2 regions of the Lysinibacillus sp. OF-1 genome follow, and region 2 is predicted to be linked to the other one. Evidence: riboswitches for the same ligand, from Rfam matches in the RefSeq annotation. Region 2 holds a riboswitch; the other holds the start of a gene.
What was found. Region 2 has a riboswitch for cobalamin ahead of NV349_RS11150 (glutaredoxin family protein). Riboswitches for the same ligand answer to the same signal wherever they lie in the genome.
Positions count from the first base shown of each region.

Region 1: linked by a shared signal. The riboswitch ahead of NV349_RS13470 (energy-coupling factor ABC transporter permease) and the one ahead of NV349_RS11150 (glutaredoxin family protein) in region 2 are both predicted to bind cobalamin.

Region 1 covers NZ_CP102798.1:2,768,234-2,773,645, forward strand. Annotated here, with positions in the region: gene cobJ (precorrin-3B C(17)-methyltransferase) at 1-1,126, opposite strand, end outside; gene NV349_RS13465 ((2Fe-2S) ferredoxin domain-containing protein) at 1,131-1,502, opposite strand; cobalamin riboswitch at 1,650-1,831, opposite strand; cobalamin riboswitch at 2,089-2,273, shown strand; gene NV349_RS13470 (energy-coupling factor ABC transporter permease) at 2,417-3,163, shown strand; gene NV349_RS13475 (energy-coupling factor ABC transporter substrate-binding protein) at 3,167-3,439, shown strand; gene cbiQ (cobalt ECF transporter T component CbiQ) at 3,446-4,219, shown strand; gene NV349_RS13485 (energy-coupling factor ABC transporter ATP-binding protein) at 4,216-5,052, shown strand.
Region 2 covers NZ_CP102798.1:2,297,911-2,303,322, forward strand. Annotated here, with positions in the region: gene NV349_RS11125 (acyl-CoA dehydrogenase FadE) at 1-325, shown strand, start outside; gene NV349_RS11130 (enoyl-CoA hydratase-related protein) at 341-1,126, shown strand; gene NV349_RS11135 (enoyl-CoA hydratase/isomerase family protein) at 1,141-2,205, shown strand; cobalamin riboswitch at 2,341-2,528, shown strand; gene NV349_RS11140 (hypothetical protein) at 2,729-2,929, shown strand; gene NV349_RS11145 (hypothetical protein) at 2,969-3,625, shown strand; cobalamin riboswitch at 3,909-4,086, shown strand; gene NV349_RS11150 (glutaredoxin family protein) at 4,201-4,425, shown strand; gene nrdI (class Ib ribonucleoside-diphosphate reductase assembly flavoprotein NrdI) at 4,422-4,781, shown strand; gene nrdE (class 1b ribonucleoside-diphosphate reductase subunit alpha) at 4,778-5,412, shown strand, end outside.

The DNA of each region.
Region 1 (5,412 bases), 470 kb from region 2:
ATTCCATCGTCCCCTCTTCCCCAACGACCTCTGCTAACGTCATCATTTGCTGAGGTGTGAAAAACTTATTCACCACTCCTGGGCTTACAGCTAATTCAAAAATGGATTCTATTTTTTGCTGTACAAGTTTCGGCGTTACTTTGACTGCACTTGTTCCTTTCACCATTGCGAGTGCCGCTGTAGCCATTTCAAGTGCTGTTTTTTTTGGCTTTGGCGTAGCGGCTACACTGGGTTTATTAAAACGCCCTGCATTAGGATCTGCTGTAAAGTCTTGTCGTGCAGTCCCTGTCTCTTGGTTCATTGCCCAAGGTTCATTTTCTTCACGTAAACGTTGATGTGGACGTAAGGGTTGTTTTTCTTCACCCAATGTATATTTACGTTGATAGCCACGTGGTGTAATCATTTTATTGTCATAGAAAAATGTCGACGAATTACCAATAATGACTGTCGTCAGCATTCCAATGTCATGCTCCAGCATTTCGGCTAATGTTGTCATCGTCACTTCTTGACGATCGCGGTAAGCACTTTTCACAAGTCCTACTGGTGTGTCAGGCGAACGATATTCTAAGAGAATGCGCTGTGCTTCGACAATTTGTCTTGTTCGGCGACCGCTTTTTGGGTTGTATAAAGCGATTACAAAATCCGCCATAGCGGCTGCCTCGACGCGCTTGGCAATTAAATTCCATGGTGTTAGATGGTCACTTAAACTAATCGTACAGGCATCATGCATAATCGGGGCACCAAGTAAGCTAGCACATGAATTGATGGCAGAAATACCAGGGACAATTTCTACCTCAATCCCCGTTGCTTCTGTCCAGCCTAGCTCAATCAATACCTCATACACTAATCCCGCCATACCATAGACACCCGCATCACCACTTGAAATGACTGAGACAATGCTTCCAGCCTCTGCTTGGCGCACCGCTTCCTGCGCACGGGACACCTCTTCGGTCATTCCAGTACTGACAATCGACTTCGCACTGACTAAATCTTGAATCAACTCCACGTAGGTTTTGTAGCCTATGATCATATCACTTTGTTGTAATGCCTCTACCGCCCGTGTCGTAATATGCTTAAAGTCTCCAGGTCCAAAGCCCACTACGAAAATTTTTCCTTTTTGCGCCATGTTGTTACCCCTCTTTCACCTTTTCGATCCCTTTAATGGCTGTCGTTTGTGCTGTACGCTGTAATGTACCTTCACGAAGTGTAAAGACATGTTCGTTGTATAAGGATTCATGATGTAAATCTTGTACAAGTGTTCTAGCATGCTCTGTTGATGGTACACGATACCAATTCCCTTGCGGATAGGCGATGACCACACAAGCATCCTTGCATCGTCCATTACAGCGCGTTCTTGTTGTATGTATCTCTTGATCAAGTGCTTGCTGTTGTATTTCTTCTCGAATAGCTAGGGTAATTTCCTCCCCACCTTTGTTCATGCAACTACTACCATTACAAATAAAGAGATGTGTTTTCATCCCCTCTAAATTCCATGTTGTCATCTTCTGTCTCCCCTCATTTGCTTTCTGGAAAAAGAAAAACCTTTACTCTAATTACGAAGAGTAAAGGTTTTGTAGAAGCCAAATAAAAACGAATAAAATAAAATACAGGTACTCGCTCTTGCTTCAACTTCTCCCTCCGAAAAGTTTGCATGCACAATCAAATAAGCAGGTTTCCTGACTTAAGCTTCATTTTACTATCGCACCTTCCCAAGTTTGCACCAGTGGCTTTGCGATTTCATCAGCTATTACAGTAGCGGGGGCTGTATTGGATTTTCACCAATTTCCCTATTATCTCGAGTTATTCGAGCACTTATCGACGTTTTATATGAAATTTATTATCTTCTTAATAGAATAGAAAACTGTCTCTATCATATCTCATTATTTTAAAATTTCAATATTTCTATAAAAATTTATGACAATTTTATCAATTTTGTGTGTAGACCGGGTATAAAAATTATAATATCTCCCTATTTATGACAATTCAGTAGTTATCAGAATCTTCTCTATTGACCTTCAATTGAAAATATTTTTAAAAAAAGTATAGCATATTTATGGAAAATCATGTTACACTTTGTCGTGAAATCTCACAACTTAATGTTTTTTCGGTGTAAAATACTTATCATTTTGCTTAAAAGGGAAGCCGGTTTGAGTCCGGCGCGGTCCCGCCACTGTATTAGGGAGCTTTATAGAACATGTCACTGTCCAACGGATGGGAAGACCTATAAAGTGTTGAACTAGAGCCAGGAGACCTGCCGAAAAATATGTGATCGTTTCAGCCTACGAGGATAGGTGTGCGGCTTAGCAGATGAGAATGTTATTTGCTTTTTTAGCTATGCACTTTTCCAACAACGGAGAAGTGCTTTTTTATTTACGCACGCTACATTCTAAAAATCTATTAGTAAGGAGGAAAGCTTTTGAAATTTTCATGGTGGAAACTTAGTTATTTTTTATTGGCCTTTTTACTCGTGCCAAAACGTGCCTTTGCTATGCATATCATGGAAGGTTTTTTACCAATCGAATGGGCTATTTTTTGGTGGGTCATCTCTATCCCATTTATTATTCTAGGATTGCGCTCCATTCGCAAAACAATTGAAGAAAACCCTGAAACCAAAATGCTTTTAGGTCTTTCAGGAGCCTTTGCTTTTGTGCTGTCGGCGTTAAAAATCCCTTCGGTTACAGGTAGTTGCTCCCACCCAACTGGTGTTGGACTTGGAACGGTTTTATTCGGACCTCTCGCTATGAGTGTCATCGGAACGATTGTTTTATTATTCCAATCTTTATTATTAGCACATGGTGGGATTACCACTTTAGGAGCGAACGCCTTCTCTATGGCGATTGTAGGCCCATTTATTGCTTACTTTGTCTTTAAAGGGGCTCAAAAAATAGGGTTGTCATTTTCACTAGCTGTTTTTTTTGCTGCGATGCTTGGTGACTTAAGTACATATGTTGTGACTTCTGTACAGTTAGCATTAGCCTTCCCTTCAGAGGTTGGCGGCTTTATGGCATCGTTTACAAAGTTCGCAGGTATTTTTGCCTTAACTCAAATTCCGTTAGCGGTGAGTGAAGGAATTTTAACGGTCATTGTGATGAATTTCTTGAAAAAGTACAATGTCAGCGAATTAAAAATGTTGCGTGTTTTCTCAACAAAGGAGGCACATTAGTAGATGAAACGAAATTTATTACTATTAGCGATTGTTGTGCTGTTAGCTATCATCCCATTGTTTATACAAAAAGGTGCAGAATTTGGTGGTGCTGATGGAGAGGCAGAAGCAGCCATTGGCGAAATCAATGCAGAATATGAACCGTGGTTTGAAAGCTTATGGGAGCCACCAAGTGGTGAAATTGAAAGCTTATTATTCGTGCTACAGGCAGCTATTGGAGCTGGTTTTATTGGCTACTTCATCGGCTATATGCGCGGCAAGCATAAAGAAGGTTAACCCGTTATGTTACTCATTGATAAGTATGCGTATCTTAATAAGCTAGCGTCCGTTCATCCGCTAGAAAAAATGATATTTTCAATTGGTCTACTTCTCGTAACGCTCATCATGAGAGATGAACGACTTTCACTCATTACATTTTTTGTAATGAGTGCTTTTATCATTTTAGGTGCAAAAATTCCGCTTACCTACTATGTTAAGTTATTATTGCTACCTGGATTTTTCTTACTAACAAGTCTTGTATCCATCTTGCTGTCAATCACACCAGCAACTCATGTATTACCTGCCCATCTGTGGTCTTTTACGTGGATGAATTGGACAATTTTCATCGGAAAAGCAAGTGCCCTGTCCGCCCAACAATTGTTCTTTATTGTCCTTGGCAGTAGTAGTTGTTTATACTTTTTAATTTTGACCACATCCGTACAAGGGATTTGCTATGTGCTCCGACAATGGCGACTGCCCTCTTTATTGGTTGAGCTTATTGAACTAACCTATCGTTTTATTTTTATATTTTTAGAAAGCATGTACAGAATACATCTTGCCCAGCAAGCGCGTCTTGGCTACCATTCTCCAATGCAATGGCTACGCTCCGTATCCATGCTTATTGTGGCGCTATTTGCTGAAATGTTTCAGCGTAGTCGTGAGCTTAATAATGCCATGCAGTCACGGGGTGGCGAAGCCGTCTACTGGCAAGAGATGGGCTCCTATAGCAAGAAAAATTGGCTAGGCATAGCGACACTATTCCTATTCCTCATTGTATATGGAGGGTACTTCTCATGACAGCATTCTATTTTGAACTAAACCGCTTGTCCTATGCCTATGCAGATGGTACGAAGGCATTGTCAGACATTACTTTACACATTCCAAAAGGAAAAAAAATTGCCATCCTTGGTCATAATGGCGCTGGAAAATCAACATTGTTTCAGCATCTTAATGGTATTTTACAACCGTCAGCTGGGACGATTGTTTTTGATGGCAACGAGCTTCAATATAGTCGAAAAGCTTTAAAGGCACTTCGCCAGCAAGTTGGCATTGTTTTTCAAGATGCGGATCATCAACTTTTTTCAGGTACTGTCAAGCAAGATATCGCATTTGGACCACTAAATCTTGGCTGGTCTACCGAAAAAATCGAAGAAAAAATAGCATGGGCTGTTGCGCAAACGGAAATAGGCGATTTACTCGAAAAACCTATTCACTTTCTAAGCGTAGGTCAGAAAAAGCGTGTGGCGATGGCAGGTGTTTTAGCGATGGAGCCCTCTGTCCTCTTATTAGATGAGCCAACAGCAGGCCTTGACAATTATTATGCTACCCAAGTTCTACAGTACCTAGGTAAATTAGAAGACGGCGAAAGAACCATTTTACTTGCTACCCATGACATTCCCCTTGCTTATGAATGGGCGGATCAAATCATTGTCATGGAGGCAGGGAATATCATTTATAACGGAGACCCGATCGAGTTGTTTTATGAAGAAGAATTGCTGCAACGTGCACATCTCGAACGTCCATGGGTTTTTGATATGTTCATGACATTACAAAAAAAGAAGCTATTGCAGGAAAACATTACACCCCCCCGCTCCAAGTATGAATTACAACAATTAATAGAACAATTGTAGACAAAAGTCATCGAGAAATTCTCTCTCGATGGCTTTATCATTTTTTATTTTCTTTCATATTCAAAAATTAGTAAACTACTACGAAATCAAAAGATTCGATTTATGTTAGCGATACGTCAAATTCGTTGCGATGTCTTTGATGGTTTGGCATGCCAAAAACATATTGGATAAACGTAAAAGAACGAAGCGTGCAATACTTGGAAGTCCATCAGCTGAATAGAGGCTTTCTACTAATTAGTTGTAAAACAAAAAACTTTAGACAATTCGAAGGAAAAAATAGTGAAAAATTTTCCTCCTTTACGAAACTTTTCTAATCTTTATCCGTATTAATAGAGTCGAGACTTAATTTATAACACCAAG
Region 2 (5,412 bases):
AGAGCAGGAATATATGCGTCTGCTAGCTGATATAGTAAAAGATATTTATGTTATGGAAGCTTCTTTACTGCGGACGGAAAAGAACGCATGTGACAATATGAAGCATTTGATGACAGATATTCTTTGTCAGGAAGGCTATCGTAAAATAGAAAAAAGGACAATCGACATTATTTGTGCTGCTGAAACAAATGAACAAAAGCGAAAAACAAGGCTAGATCATATTCAGCGCTTAAACATCCCACTCCACCAGAATCTCTTTATGAAAAAGCGAGAGATTGCAAGAGGGATTATCAACAATCCAAAATCGATCAGTTCATTATCATAAACAGGAGGGAAAATCATGGTTGATACATTTGCCAATGTTAGTAAAGAAGGTGCCATCACGCTTATTCATTTAAATCATCCACCAGCAAATACGTTGTCATCAGCTTCTATTGAACATCTTCGTGTCATTTTTAAAGAATTAGCTGAGGATGAAGAGACGAGAGCCATCATTGTGACCGGCTCTGGACGATTTTTTGCTGCGGGAGCAGATATAAAGGAATTTGTTGCTGCCTTTGGGCAACAGGATAGAGCATTACAAATGGCTGAGGCAGGCCAAGCGCTATGTGATGAAATTGAAGCCATGAAAAAGCCTGTTATTGCTGCTATTAATGGGCCAGCCCTTGGAGGAGGACTGGAGCTAGCGTTAGGCTGTCATTTCAGGATTGCTTCAAGTAATGCCATTGTTGGTTTACCAGAATTAAAGCTTGGCTTACTGCCGACATTCGGAGGCACTCAACGACTGGGCAGAATAACAACGCAAGCAAAGGCTCTACAATTAATTTTAACAAGCCAGCAATTAAGTGCTGACGAAGCACTACAACTAGGTATTATTCAAGTGGTGACGGAGCCAGATGAGCTTCTGCCAACTGCCAAAGCCCTTGCTCAGTCTTTTGTTGAGGGCAAAAGTATGACAAGTGTATCCCGTACAATTGAATGTATAATTCAAGGCGGGAAGGATCATCTCCAAAAAGGGTTGGAATTAGAACGAACACGCTTTGCTGAGTTATTTTTAACAGCGGATGCTAGAGAAGGCGTTCAAGCGTTTATAGACAAAAGACAGCCCAACTTTAAACATTTGTAAGGGAGGAAACTACTATGACAAATGAAGTAATATTTTCCGTCAGTGAGGGTGGCGCAGCAAGCATTACGCTGAATCGTCCTCAAGCTTTAAACTCACTTTCTATAGAAATGCTAAAGCCCATTGGTGAGAAACTAAAGGAATGGCAGGCGAATGATCAAATTCACTTGATAATTCTAAGAGGTACTGGCGAAAAGGGCTTTTGTGCTGGGGGTGATATTAAAACACTCTATAAAGCTCGCTCCAGTCAGGAAGCTTTCCAAAATGCCGAAATCTTTTTTGAGGAAGAATATCACATAGATAGGGCAATCTATCACTACCCAAAGCCTATCATTGCTTGCCTTGATGGCATTGTCATGGGAGGTGGGGTTGGTTTAACGTATGGGGCTAGCCACCGAATTGTTACAGAACGAACAAAATGGGCTATGCCAGAAATGAATATTGGCTTCTTTCCTGATGTTGGAGCTGCCTATTTTCTAAATAAAGCGCCTGGCTATGTAGGATATTACTTAGCTTTGACAGCATCGATCATCCAAGCTGCAGATGTTCTCTTTGCTAATGGTGCGGATAGCTATATGACGAGCGATCATTTACACGCATTCCTCACACGCATTGAACAAACGGACTGGCATACAGTGGAGACTGACACAGCTCTAAAGCAATTAATAGAGGACTATTCAAGTACACCAACAGCAAACAGTGAGCTTGCCAGCCTTCAAAATGAAATCGATCAACATTTCTCAAAACATACAGTGGAGAAGATAGTCGAATCCTTAGACAATGACCCAAGCAAATTTGCACAAGAAACAAAGCAGTTGCTTCTATCTAAATCTCCATCATCCTTAAAAATTACATTAAAGCAGCTGATAGATGCCCAACATAAAACGGTAGAAGAATGCTTTGCGACTGATTTAATCTTGGCAAAAAACTTTTTAAATCATGAGGATTTCTATGAAGGGGTTAGGTCTGTCGTCATTGATAAGGATCGAAATCCTCAGTATATCTATCAAACATTCGCTGATTTTACAGATGATATACTTGAAAAATTCTTTCAAGACAGTAGTGAAACCGTAAAGAAGTAAGAACAATGATATCTTCGCTCAATAAATGCTGAAACCATCTACTTGTTAAGAGGTAGGTGGTTTCTTAAGTGTTGTTCTGTAGATTTTCATAGGGTTTTGTCAGAGAAAGTAGAATGATATGTTATACTATAAAAAACGGAATAAAAGGATAAAGGTACAAATTCAATAGAATTTGTTTAAAAGGGAAGAACGGTGAAAAGCCGTCGCTGTCCCGCAACTGTAATTGGGAGCACATTTTAAAAACCACTGTTATGTATGTAATGGGAAGGGAAAAATGTGTGATGATCATAAGCCAGGAGACCTGCCTTTATCTAGTACAGCCAAAACCTACGCGGATAGGGGGTGTTGAGTGTGACGAATTACCTTCATCATACTCATAGTGCGACAACCAAAAAAAGAGTCTCTATTCAATATAGACGACTTATTTTATATTGGTTGAAGAACTATGAAGTATGTCAGTCATAGCTAGCATCTTCCCATTAGGGCAAGATGTTTTTTTTATGAATAAATAGGGGTGAACAAGATGACATCACATTCAATTTCATTTTATATAAATCAGTTAAAGCAGCAAATTATGAACAACCTTTCTGGTGAGCATATTAGGCCTTTACAGCTTTATATTAGGAAGTTAATAGAAGAAAACCCAAATGATTATACATCTATTAATGATGCCTATTTAACGATCAAGCTTGAATTAGTCAAGACATGTCATGATAGTAGATAAAAAATCTGAAGTGAAGTGAATAATTAAATGGAATGCAAAATGAACAAATCTGAAGACATAATGGACAACATAGATATGAATCAAAAAGTTTTATATAGAAAATTGGATCATTTTGAAATGGAAAGAGGCTTGGTATTAGAAAGTTTAGACATTTTTCTAAGATGGAATCAACAAACACAATACCTTTCCGAAGACAAGCTTCAAAAGCTTTGGATGAAACTGGTAAGGAAGTATAAATTCTCTCTCGATGAATGGGAAAGAACCGCTGGTCGTACAAATATCCATGCTTATCTAGTGAAGGAGCAAGGGCATGGGTTACAAAAGTTGATGCGCTTTTACAAAGATCGACACGGCATAAAATGGTTGGAAAATGCATTTCATTATGGAATGTCATTGCTCATTGAAGTTGGAAAAATGCCTGGATTAGAAATGTTTTTCCTAACAAATTTAATATGTTACAGATGGGAAAAGGATTATTTAGAGGATGCAGATGTTCAACAGTTTTTTTGTCATTCAATAAATGGTAAAGTGAAGGAGGTCTATGAAAGTTTCAGGGCTTTCGATCAAGAACAGAATCTGTTAACCGCAACTACTCTCTATAAACTTTTATCAAAATATAATCCTCATTTTCAAGTGAATTCGGCAGCAACGCCTGAATTTTATAAGGAATTGTCCTTATTTGTCGAAATCGAGTAATCCATACGTTCGACATGTCAAACAGTCTATTATTCTTTAGAATATAGGCTGTTTCTATGTGAAATACGCTAGTATATTTAATGCTCATAGATCCGTAGTAACAAAAAATCTCGTACATAGTTTAGATACACAATGAATTAAGATATAAGTAATAGATGGTGAAATTCCTTCGAAAGTTATGATTGAAAATAATGAATAATCAAAAAATAAAGAAGTTTAGAATCTAGATTTACTTTTTATATGAAGGATGGTACACTTAAAACTATTGAACAACAACTATATATTGTGTTCGTTTTATATAGGTGCTACTATATGTAGTTTAAAAGGGAAGTTCGGTACAATTCCGACGCTGTCCCCGCAACTGTGAAGCTGACAATGATTACAACCACTGTGCATTCGCATGGGAAGGGAATCAGAGGATGAAGCAAAGCCAGGAGACCTGCCTCTATAAAACAATTAATCATTTCTTCGGGGATTAAGAAATGGGAACGTCAGTATTTTTGGTATGGTAACGTTTCCATTTAGCTATCTCTCTAGAGGAGATAGCTTTTTATTATATGAAAAGAGGGATTTTTATGAAACTTTATACGAAAACAATCTGTCCAAAATGCCTTTGGGTAAAATCTGAATTACAACGTGCAGGACTTGATGCAGAAATTGTCAACATTGATCACGATGAACAAGCTAAACAAACAATAATCGATGCAGGTTTTTTAAGTGTGCCTGTTTTAGAAATGAATAATACATTTATAGGAGATGTTAAGGACATAGTTTCTCATATTGAGATGATTGTTCTATGATCGTTTACGCAAGTCGTACAGGAAATGTCCGGAATATTGTTTCCAAATTAAGGGCAGAGTCTGTTGAGCTCTCTGAGGAATTACAATTGAATAAGCCTTATCTTTTAATTACTTATACTGATGGCTTAGGCGATATCCCTGCAAAAGTGGAACGTTTTTTAGAAAAAAACAGAGATTTTTGTAAAGGTGTAGTTGCCAGTGGCAATAGTAACTTTGGGCACAACGTATTTGGGGCTGCTGGCGAGAAAATCGCTGCTACCTATCATGTACCCTTAGTGAGAAAATTAGATTTACGAGGCAATCAAACAGATTATGAAGCCATACAAACGTTTTATGAAACGAGGGTAATAAGATGAAAACCTATTTAAAGCTAAATAATGACGTACTGAATCGTTATAGTTCAACTGGGCTACTTGAATTAGAAAAGGATCGTGAAGCTACACGCCGCTACTTTTTAGAATATGTCAACGTGCGTTTACGTTACTTTATTGATATTGAAGAAAAAATCCGTTATTTAGTTGATGAGGGCTACTACGAGAAAGCATTTATCGACATGTATGAAATGGAATTTATTAAGAAGCTGTACAAAAAAGCATATGATTATAATTTCCGCTTCCCATCCTTTATGAGTGCAAGTAAATTTTACGATAGCTATGCTATGAAAAGTCGTGATGGAGAAGAGATTTTAGAAAAATATGAGGACCGTATTGTCATTATCGCCTTGTATTTAGCACAAGGGAATACGGTGCTAGCAGAACGTTCTGTCGAAGCAATGATGGAAGCTTATCAGCCTGCTACACCAACAGCATTAAATAGTGGTAAAAAAGCACGTGGTGAATTAGTGAGCTGCTTTAAATTATCGATGGATGATTCCATGAATAGTATTGCTGAAAATATTGGTTATTGCTTAGAGCTATCAAGACTTGGCGGTGGGGTTGGAGTTAACTTAACTGATTTACGCCCTTTAGGTGACCCTATTAAAGAGAT